4 regions of the Pantoea sp. SGAir0215 genome follow, and region 1 is predicted to be linked to each of the others. Evidence: riboswitches for the same ligand, from Rfam matches in the RefSeq annotation. Region 1 holds a riboswitch; each other region holds the start of a gene.
What was found. Region 1 has a riboswitch for thiamine pyrophosphate ahead of C1N64_RS22185 (FAD-dependent oxidoreductase). Riboswitches for the same ligand answer to the same signal wherever they lie in the genome.

Region 1 (2,198 bases):
CAACAGCCTGCTGAAGAATATCCGGTGAGGGATAACCGGCCGTACCCAGTAAAAAACGGGAGTCGCCCTTGTAGTCGTAAAACATGATCAACCTCCCTGCATTGGCGACAGCACTTCCAGACGGCAGTTGGCCTCAAGCAACTGTGAGGCATAGCGCTCTCTGGGAACAAAGGTTCCATCGAGGGCACTGGCCACACAGCCAGCGTCAATGCCCTGCTCTTCTAACAACTCCGCAAGCGTCCCGGCTTTCGTCTCGATAGCACGACCATTTAGTTCGATTCGCATAGTAGTCTCTCTGTTGCAAGTTGATGCATGAGCTTTTCGGCCATAACCGGTGCCAGCAAAAAGCCATGGCGATACATACCGTTAATGGAAAAGACACCGTTTTCATAACGCACGTCGGGGAGGTTGTCGTGATAAGCAGGACGTAACCCCGTCCCGCTTTCGATAATGCGCGCTTCGGCAAGCGCAGGATGAATGCTGTAAGCAGCGCTCAGCAGCTCCATCATGGCGCGCGCGCTGATGGGGCTGGTATCCTGACTCTCAACCATGGTGGCCCCGAGCATAAAGTGCCCCTGCGCCCGGGGAACCAGATAGCAAGGAAAACGGGGATGCAGCAGGCGTAAAGGTCGGGAAAACGTGATCTCATCCGTTTGCAGTATTAGCATTTCGCCCCGCACCGCACGCAAGGCTGGCTGTGCCTCACGCGCATGAATACCGCGGCAATCAATAATGCGTCCGCTGGGCTTGCCAGCGTGAATACTGACGCCCGCGCTGACCAGACGTGCACGTAACTGTTGCATTGCCTGACGCGGATCGAGATGCGCTTCAGCCGGGAAAAATAATCCCCGGGCGAAGCGGTTTTCCAGCGCGGGTTCGATGTCACCTGGCGCAACCCACTGATGCGCTAGGGTCATGCTGGCAAACCGGGTAAGTTCGGCGCTGTCACGCGGTGGCGCGAGTACGAGTGTGCCCTGCTGTTCAACGCCACTTACGCGGGCTGCCCACCACGCTGCAGCGTGCTGTCCCCATTCAACGACCTGCTGAGGCGCACTTTCTGCCTCACACCAGGGTGCCAGCATGCCGCCAGCCCAGTAGGACGCCGCCTGACAATTCGGTTGCGTAATGACTTCAACCTTCTCGCCGTGTTCGGCCAGTAACGTCGCGATACAGAGTCCGGATACACCGCTGCCCAGCACTGACCAGCGGCTCATTGTCCGCCATCCTGATGGGGTAAAAACGGAATAAGGATAGTCACATTGGCCTCTCTGTTAGCTCTCAGAGACCCGCGATACAAGAAGGGAAAAAGCACAAGCCTGACAGAAACAGGCTCTGCGGCAAGCATCTACGCGATGCGCAGATGCCCGTCTTCCTACGCCAGTATCAACTGGGTCAGGTTCTAAGGGTCGCTAAGCCGCGCATGGCGCTATTAGCCTCTCAGTCTCTCTGGCGAGACTCCCCTGACGGGTTCTAGTTGTATTTTAAGCGACGCTGTTCGTCAAGGCTGACACGCAATTTATCGCCGGGTCCGGCAAGATAAATAGCGCATTCAGGGTACACCCATGTAGCGCAACAACGCCGTCATGCAGGCCGCGCCCAGAATAATGAAAATCAGCGGAGCTCTACGCCAGGCAAGGAACAGGGCAAACCCGACGCCCAGCACTCTGGCCATCCCTGCAAAATGCTGGCCTTCAAACAGCGTGGTGGTTGCCGCAACCGCAAGCAGCAGTACAGTGGCAGCATCGGATAACATATTTTGGGTTCGTTCACTGACGGGCAGACGATTGCCGAGTTTAACACCCGCGAAACGGATGGCGTAGGTGCCAGCAGCCAGCAACGCAATACCTGCAATAATCATGGCGTGATTCATTTGCGCGATCTCCATGTAAAGAGGCCAAGCAAGGAAAACAATACGGGCATACCGGCAGGTACGAAAGGCGTGACCACCAGCGACAAAAACGCACCAGTCATAGCAGGAATGCGGGTGCGCGCTTTGCGTAAGGCAGGAAAGATTAGCGCAATCAGGATCGCGGGAAAGACCGCATCCAGGCCGATAGCAGACACATTCGGAATAAACTGCCCTATCGCCGCGCCAGCCATTACGGTCACAGGCCAGATTACGCCAATACTGATGCCGCATATCCAGAATGCCTGGCGACGTTGCGCCAGCGTAGGCTGGGAAATGCCAAACACGACAC
Region 2 (2,198 bases), on a different contig from region 1:
ACCAGGGCCGTAATCACGCTGGTGCCGTAAGCGCCCAGTGCGGAGAAGGTTTTCAGGTCGGCCTGAATCCCGGCACCGCCGCTGGGATCGGTACCGGCAATCGTTAAAGCATTGATGCGTTTCACAGGGCGGCCTCCAGTGTCCAGAGCGCGTCCAGAAACGCCGGTGCAAAGCTGCCCGGCCCGGTTGATGCCTGTGCGGCTTTCTCTCCGGCCAGTGCCATCACCCGACAGGCGCTGGCGATATTGATCAGTCTGTCACCCGGCAGGGTGGCAAAGGCGGCGACGACCGCAGACAGCGCACAGCCGGTGCTGACCACCCGCGTCATTAAGGGCGATCCGCCGACGATCGACAGGGTACGCATCCCGTCGGTGGCATAATCCACCTCGCCAGTGACCACCACACAGGTCTGATACTCCCGCGCCAGTTGTTGGGCGGCCAGCAGGGCGCTTTCGGCGGCGTGCAGACTGTCCACGCCACGTCCGCCGTCAGCCTGCTGGGCCAGCGCCAGAATCTCGGAAGCATTGCCGCGAATCACGGCAGGCGACTGCATCAGCACCTGCTGGCAAAACCGGGTACGCAACGTCAGTGCGCCCACCGCTACCGGGTCCAGCGTCCAGGGCGTGCCTGCCAGATTAGCCGCCTCGATTGCCGCGGCCATGGCCTGCTGGCGTTCGTGCGTTAATGTGCCGACATTGATTAACAGTGCATCCGCGATACCGCTGAACTGCGGCGCTTCCTCGCGATCGATGACCATGGCAGGTGACGCGTTCAGAGCAAGCAGGACATTAGCCGTGAGCATTTGCACCACATCATTGGTCATGCAGTGCACGAGCGGTGACTGACGGCGAAACTGTTGCAGGATGGGCGCGCATTGCGCATCAGAAAGATGGTGCGGTTGATGTGTCATCAGAACTCCCAACCGGCGGACAAGAAGGCGAATGCGGTCAGGCATCAGAATTCCCTACGCTGGCATTATCCAGATCAGGTAATACGGGTTTTTCTCAGCCTTCACAAAGAAGGGCACCCCGAGTCGTGTTACGCAGAGAAGAATAAGTAAGCCCCTAAATTTAAGCAAGGTGCTTATTCTTTTTTCAACCTGGCGGGCGAGACTTTTACATGATCCGGATCAACTCCCCACCGCACGAAAAAAGGCTTAATGCTGCGGGCTTAAAATTTGCACGTCAGAGCAGTAAAGGTATTTACGCAAGTAAATTATATCCTTCACCATTATCAGAATGCCCAGCAATAACAAACACCTGCCTACAACATCGCAACAATAAATCTTCATATCACGTAGTTAAAAATTACCAGAACACTTCATACTTGACAGGAAGCATGATGCGATTTTTAGCGCTTATCCCTCATCGTCACCGATGGACTGACATCACCATTACCCGTCAGGGTGCCCTTTCTCCTTCTGGCCGACACTATTATTCCACTTATCTTTCTGCCCGTTGTCAGCGTTGCGATGCGGTTATCCATCGGGTGTATTATCGCGATATCAGTGATGACCAGGCGCGCCGCTGGCTGGGGTAAATTCGCGGGTCGGGTACACGTTTTGCCAGGTTACGCGGCCGACGCAATTTGGTAGTCTTGCCCTTACTGAGTCACTGGACTGCTTACGCTTATGCCCTTCCTGCTGGATACATTAGGACACCAGATTTACCTGTCAGCCCCGCTGTTTATTCTTATTTTCCTGGGTTATTGCCTGACGAAATGGGGCAAATGGCCGCTGAGCATCAGCGAAGGCATGAACCGGTTTGTCTTTAACGTTGCCCTGCCCTGCATGCTGTTTCGCATCATGAGTGACTTTTACAACAGTCCCGCAGTCGATGTGCGCCTGCTTCTGGCATTCTTTGGCAGTTGTCTGCTGGTGTTTATCGTGGGCCGAATCCTTGCCTCGCGTCTGTTTCATCTGGATGGCGTGGCCGGTTCGGTCTTTGCCCTGGGCGGTGTCTTTTCAAATAACGTTATGCTGGGTATTCCGGTCGCTACCGTCCTGCTGGGCCCCGGTGCCTTGCCATCGGTTGCGCTGGTCCTGGTATTTAACAGTCTGATCCTCTGGACATTACTCACCGTCTCGGTGGAATGGTCGAAACAGGGCAGTTTTTCCCTTCAGGGCTTTAAGCGCACCTTGATTAGCGTGCTCAGGAATCCGTTAATTATTGGCATCTTATCAGGCACCGCCTGGAGCC
Region 3 (2,198 bases), on a different contig from region 1:
CGTCGTTGGCGTCCTGAATCGATCCGGGGCGTAATCCGTCACCCAGGGACAAAGCGATATCGTAGGCTGCGCAAATTTCACAGATGTCGCGGAAGTGTTCATAGAGAAAGCTCTCCTTGTGATGAGACAGGCACCACTTCGCCATAATGGAGCCACCACGGGACACAATACCGGTCAGGCGTTTTGCAGTCATGGGAACGTAGCGCAGCAGCACACCCGCATGGATAGTAAAATAATCCACGCCCTGTTCGGCCTGCTCCAGTAACGTATCGCGGAAAATGTCCCAGTTCAGGTTTTCTGCCACACCGTTGACCTTCTCCAGTGCCTGATAAATCGGAACAGTGCCGATGGGAACAGGACTGTTACGCAGAATCCATTCACGGGTTTCATGAATATAGCGTCCGGTCGACAGATCCATGACCGTATCCGCGCCCCAGCGTGTGGACCAGACCAGCTTTTCTACTTCTTCTTCAATAGACGAGGTCACCGCTGAGTTACCAATGTTGGCATTCACCTTCACCAGAAAGTTGCGTCCAATGATCATCGGTTCGGATTCGGGATGGTTGATATTGGCCGGAATAATGGCGCGGCCAGCGGCCACTTCCTGACGTACAAACTCGGGGGTAATGTTTTCGGGCAGATGGGCACCAAAGCTGTGGCCCGGATGCTGTTGCAGCAGTACCTCACCACGAATGCGCTCACGGCCCATGTTCTCCCTGATGGCGATGAACTCCATCTCTGGTGTGATGATTCCCCGACGCGCGTAATGCAACTGGGTCACACAGCGGCCGGCTTTAGCACGGCGCGGCGTTGGCAGATGTTCAAAGCGCAGGTGATCCAGTCCGTCATCAGCCAGTCGCTGCTGCGTATACGCCGAGCTAATCTGCGTCAGTTTTTCGCTGTCGTCGCGCTCTTCAATCCAGCGAGCACGCAGTTTATCCAGTCCGCGATGCACGTCGATTTTTGCTGCCGGATCGCCATAGGCACCGGCGGTGTCATAAACCGGCACAGGCTCATTTTCCTGGTAAACGGGCTCATCTTTACTGCCGCCGGTCAATGTAGGGCTAAGCTGGATTTCGCGCATGGGGACACGAATGTCGTCACGACTGCCGGTCAGCCAGATACGTTTTGAGTTGGGAAAGGCACTGCCACCCTGCAGGGAATCAATGAATTCCTGTGCCTGAGCACGTTGTTCGCGACGGGTCGTTTTCGTAGTAGACATAGCAATATTCCAGTAAGTGGGAAGGTTGCTTGTCCGGAGTTCGGAAGGAGTAACGGCACAGCGGGCACCCTGAGTGCGGCGTACCGTAAAAATTTACTCTTGTTCCCTTCGCAGGTTCTAACCTGATCAGGTTCCGCGGATCCCGAATTAACGGTCTCAGCCCAATGGGCACTCCGACAAGATTTGGTTTAACGGTTAATCAGGTCCCGCAAGGACGTGCAACCGTCAAACCCTGACAACATAAAACAGATGTTTTAAAGCCCACTCAGCATAAGGGGGCTTTTTATGAATCACAAGTTATTTACATTTGCGGCACTGTTAAGCAGGGCGGGCAATTTCACTGTCGTTCGCCACAGGCGGAGTCAGGTGATTGTCCCATGCCATTTGGATAAGCTTGTCTTCAAGGGTAAAACGCGCTTCAAGAGCTTCGCCGACTTCTGACAAGGCGTGCTGAAACGTCACATAGTTGTCGTCGTCGATGGCCTGTTGCAGGTGGCCGTCATACAGCTGCATCAACTGCTCGGTATTGGCTTCCAGCGACGGGTAAATCTGCGCGGCAGCCAGCAGCGGACTGGTGCCGTCCATCTCTGCAATCAAACGCTGGTAAAGGCTAAAGTGACCGGATGAAAGATAATCGACCAGCGTGTGGCAAAAGTTATCCAGTGCCTGCTCGTCCAGGCGAGTCAGCGCTTCTTTTTTCGGCTTGATGCCGACCAAATGGTAATAAGAAACCAACAGCTGGCGGCGAGCTGCCAGCCATGAATCTACCAGTTCATTACTGCCACCTACGCGTTGGGTCAGAACGTCTAACTGGTTAAGCATAGTTAACTCCGTATGCGTTATGCACCTTCATATTTCAGATTAGCGATGCGCCAATTGCGCTTGTTCTCCGCGAACCTGTCGGGATAAATAAGCGTGCTGTCGTCTTGCAACCAGAATTATTTGGGTATAGTTGTTCATCTACACACTTAACATC
Region 4 (2,198 bases), on a different contig from region 1:
GACCATGAACTGCATAAACTGCTCTGCCAGTTTTGGTTGTTTGCTGTTAGCCAGGCGGGCTGCCACTTCCACCTGCAGATAGTTGCCTTCGGCAAACGGTGCCGCGGCATAGTTATCCTTCTTCTCTTCAATAATGTGATAAGCCGGCGACGTGGTATAGCTCAACACCAGATCGCTCTCGCCTTTCAGAAACAGACCGTAGGCTTCACTCCACCCTTTGGTCACCGTGACGGTTTTCTTTGCCAGCTTTTGCCAGGCTTCAGGCGCCTTGTCTCCGTAGACTTTTTGCATCCACAGCAGCAGGCCAAGGCCCGGCGTGCTGGTGCGGGGATCTTCATAAATCACGCGCCATTTTTCGGGGCTTTCGACCAGTTCTTTCAGGCTCTTTGGTGGGTTTTTCAGCGTGTTTTTGTTATAGACGAACGCGAAGTAGCCGTAATCGAAGGGCACAAAGGTGGTGTCCTTCCAGCCGCCGGGAACCTGCAATTTACCGGTATCAACGTCGCTTTTGGCAAACAGCCCGGTTTGTTGCGCGGCCTGCAGGAGGTTGTTATCCAGCCCTAAGACCACATCGGCCTTGCTGTTCTTGCCTTCCAGACGGACGCGATTCAGCAGCGAAACCCCGTCTTCCAGGGCCACATATTTCAGTTCGCAACCGCACTGGGTTTCAAAGGCTTTTTTAACGGCCGGACCCGGTCCCCAGTCAGCGGAAAATGAATCATAGGTGTAAACCGTCAGGACAGGTTTGGCCGCGAAGACCGGGGCAGAGAGTAACAGCAGCACGGGCAGGACGTTTTTTAACACTTTGCGCTCCTATAGCGGCAGGGTTGAGTCGCAAAGGATCTGAGCAAAGTTGCCTCTCAAATCCCTACGTCGGCATTAACCGATTCAGGTTCGACGGGTATATCTCAGCGCTCTGACATGATGGAAAGAGGCACCCCGTTGAGAACGTCACATTCTAGTCATTTAATGCCCGCCGGGAAAGGATCACAGCGTGGGCGGTGCAAACCAGGCGGATTTAAAGTCAAACCACCCCAGCGTATTCATCCGTACTCCGCGCATACTGCGCTGGCCTTCCAGCAGCAGCCAGTGATGAAACAACGGATGAAGCCAGTTGCTTTCAACCAGCTGTTTCGCCCATTCAGCAAGGGGGAGCGTTTTCTCACGCCAGCGCGCAGCATCCTGCTGCCAGTTCACCGGCAGGCAGTGCTGCAACAACGGGACTTCGTATAACAGCGCAAACAGAGAATAGTCCAGGGGCAGGGTAAAGTTGACGCTGCCGAGCCAGATATCGCTTTCACCTGTGCCCTGATGCCAGGATTCATAACTGACCTCACGCACGTCCAGCGTCACATCGTGTTGCGCCAGTAGTGGACGCAAGGCATCGGTGATACTGACGTGCTCAATGTGCTGGTTATAAACGGTCAGCGTCAGGTGCGTCAGGCCTGCGGGTTTTTCTACCGGTGTCAAATCACGCCGGTGGTGCCAGCGGGGCAGCAGGCCGTAAGCAGGAAACCAGTAACGCTGGTAACCCAGATCAGCATTGTTCAGTAAGGCAATGGGGTTAAGCAGGAAGCTAAGCCAGCGTCGAATGCCCGGTTCGCCTGCCTTCGCGGAGCGCTGGTCAAACAGTAAAAAGTAGCAGCCCTCTTCAAGCCGACTCTCTTCCTGTTTCTCATCGGCCTGTTCGCCCTGCAGGCGAACACCGGCATAAACCACTTCGTCACTGATTTCGGGCAGCACCCATACCGACACGTCATCGATCAAGGCGCGATAGCCAAAGTAGTCGTCGAAGGCTTCGATCTTCAGCTGACTTTGCTGATTGCGGATGACCCGATAGGGCCCTGTCCCTATGGGCTGACGGGCAAAATCGCGCATATCGGGCCACTCGCGCGGCAGAATCATGGCGCTGACGCTGCCCAACAGCCAGGGTAGCCAGCGGTCGGGCTGATCTAAATAGATATCCAGCGTCCAGGGGGCAGGGGAGTCAAGTCGCTGAAGATGGCAAAACAGCGGATGCTGGCGCAGGCGCTCAAGGCTGGCAATCACATCGTCCATGTCGAGTTCCCGGCCATGATGGAAACGGATAGCCGGACGTAAATAAAAGCGCCAGTGTCGATCCGAATGTTGCTGCCAGTGATGAGCGATATCGGCTTCGATTTCCCCCTTTTCCTCATTTATGCGTGTCAGACCGCTAA

Region 2: another riboswitch for thiamine pyrophosphate. It lies ahead of thiM (hydroxyethylthiazole kinase); the one in region 1 lies ahead of C1N64_RS22185 (FAD-dependent oxidoreductase).
Region 3: another riboswitch for thiamine pyrophosphate. It lies ahead of thiC (phosphomethylpyrimidine synthase ThiC); the one in region 1 lies ahead of C1N64_RS22185 (FAD-dependent oxidoreductase).
Region 4: another riboswitch for thiamine pyrophosphate. It lies ahead of thiB (thiamine ABC transporter substrate binding subunit); the one in region 1 lies ahead of C1N64_RS22185 (FAD-dependent oxidoreductase).

What each region holds. Positions count from the first base shown of each region.
Region 1 covers NZ_CP028032.1:256,029-258,226, forward strand. The annotation lists gene C1N64_RS22175 (thiazole synthase) at 1-85, opposite strand, end outside; gene thiS (sulfur carrier protein ThiS) at 88-285, opposite strand; gene C1N64_RS22185 (FAD-dependent oxidoreductase) at 270-1,214, opposite strand; TPP riboswitch at 1,353-1,472, opposite strand; gene C1N64_RS22190 (AzlD domain-containing protein) at 1,550-1,870, opposite strand; gene C1N64_RS22195 (AzlC family ABC transporter permease) at 1,867-2,198, opposite strand, start outside.
Region 2 covers NZ_CP028031.1:3,442,774-3,444,971, forward strand. The annotation lists gene thiD (bifunctional hydroxymethylpyrimidine kinase/phosphomethylpyrimidine kinase) at 1-125, opposite strand, end outside; gene thiM (hydroxyethylthiazole kinase) at 122-910, opposite strand; TPP riboswitch at 945-1,041, opposite strand; gene C1N64_RS16045 (hypothetical protein) at 1,342-1,539, shown strand; gene C1N64_RS16050 (AEC family transporter) at 1,631-2,198, shown strand, end outside.
Region 3 covers NZ_CP028031.1:834,201-836,398, forward strand. The annotation lists gene thiC (phosphomethylpyrimidine synthase ThiC) at 1-1,222, opposite strand, end outside; TPP riboswitch at 1,309-1,408, opposite strand; gene C1N64_RS04025 (Rsd/AlgQ family anti-sigma factor) at 1,541-2,044, opposite strand.
Region 4 covers NZ_CP028031.1:1,342,041-1,344,238, forward strand. The annotation lists gene thiB (thiamine ABC transporter substrate binding subunit) at 1-804, opposite strand, end outside; TPP riboswitch at 848-952, opposite strand; gene sgrR (HTH-type transcriptional regulator SgrR) at 988-2,198, opposite strand, start outside.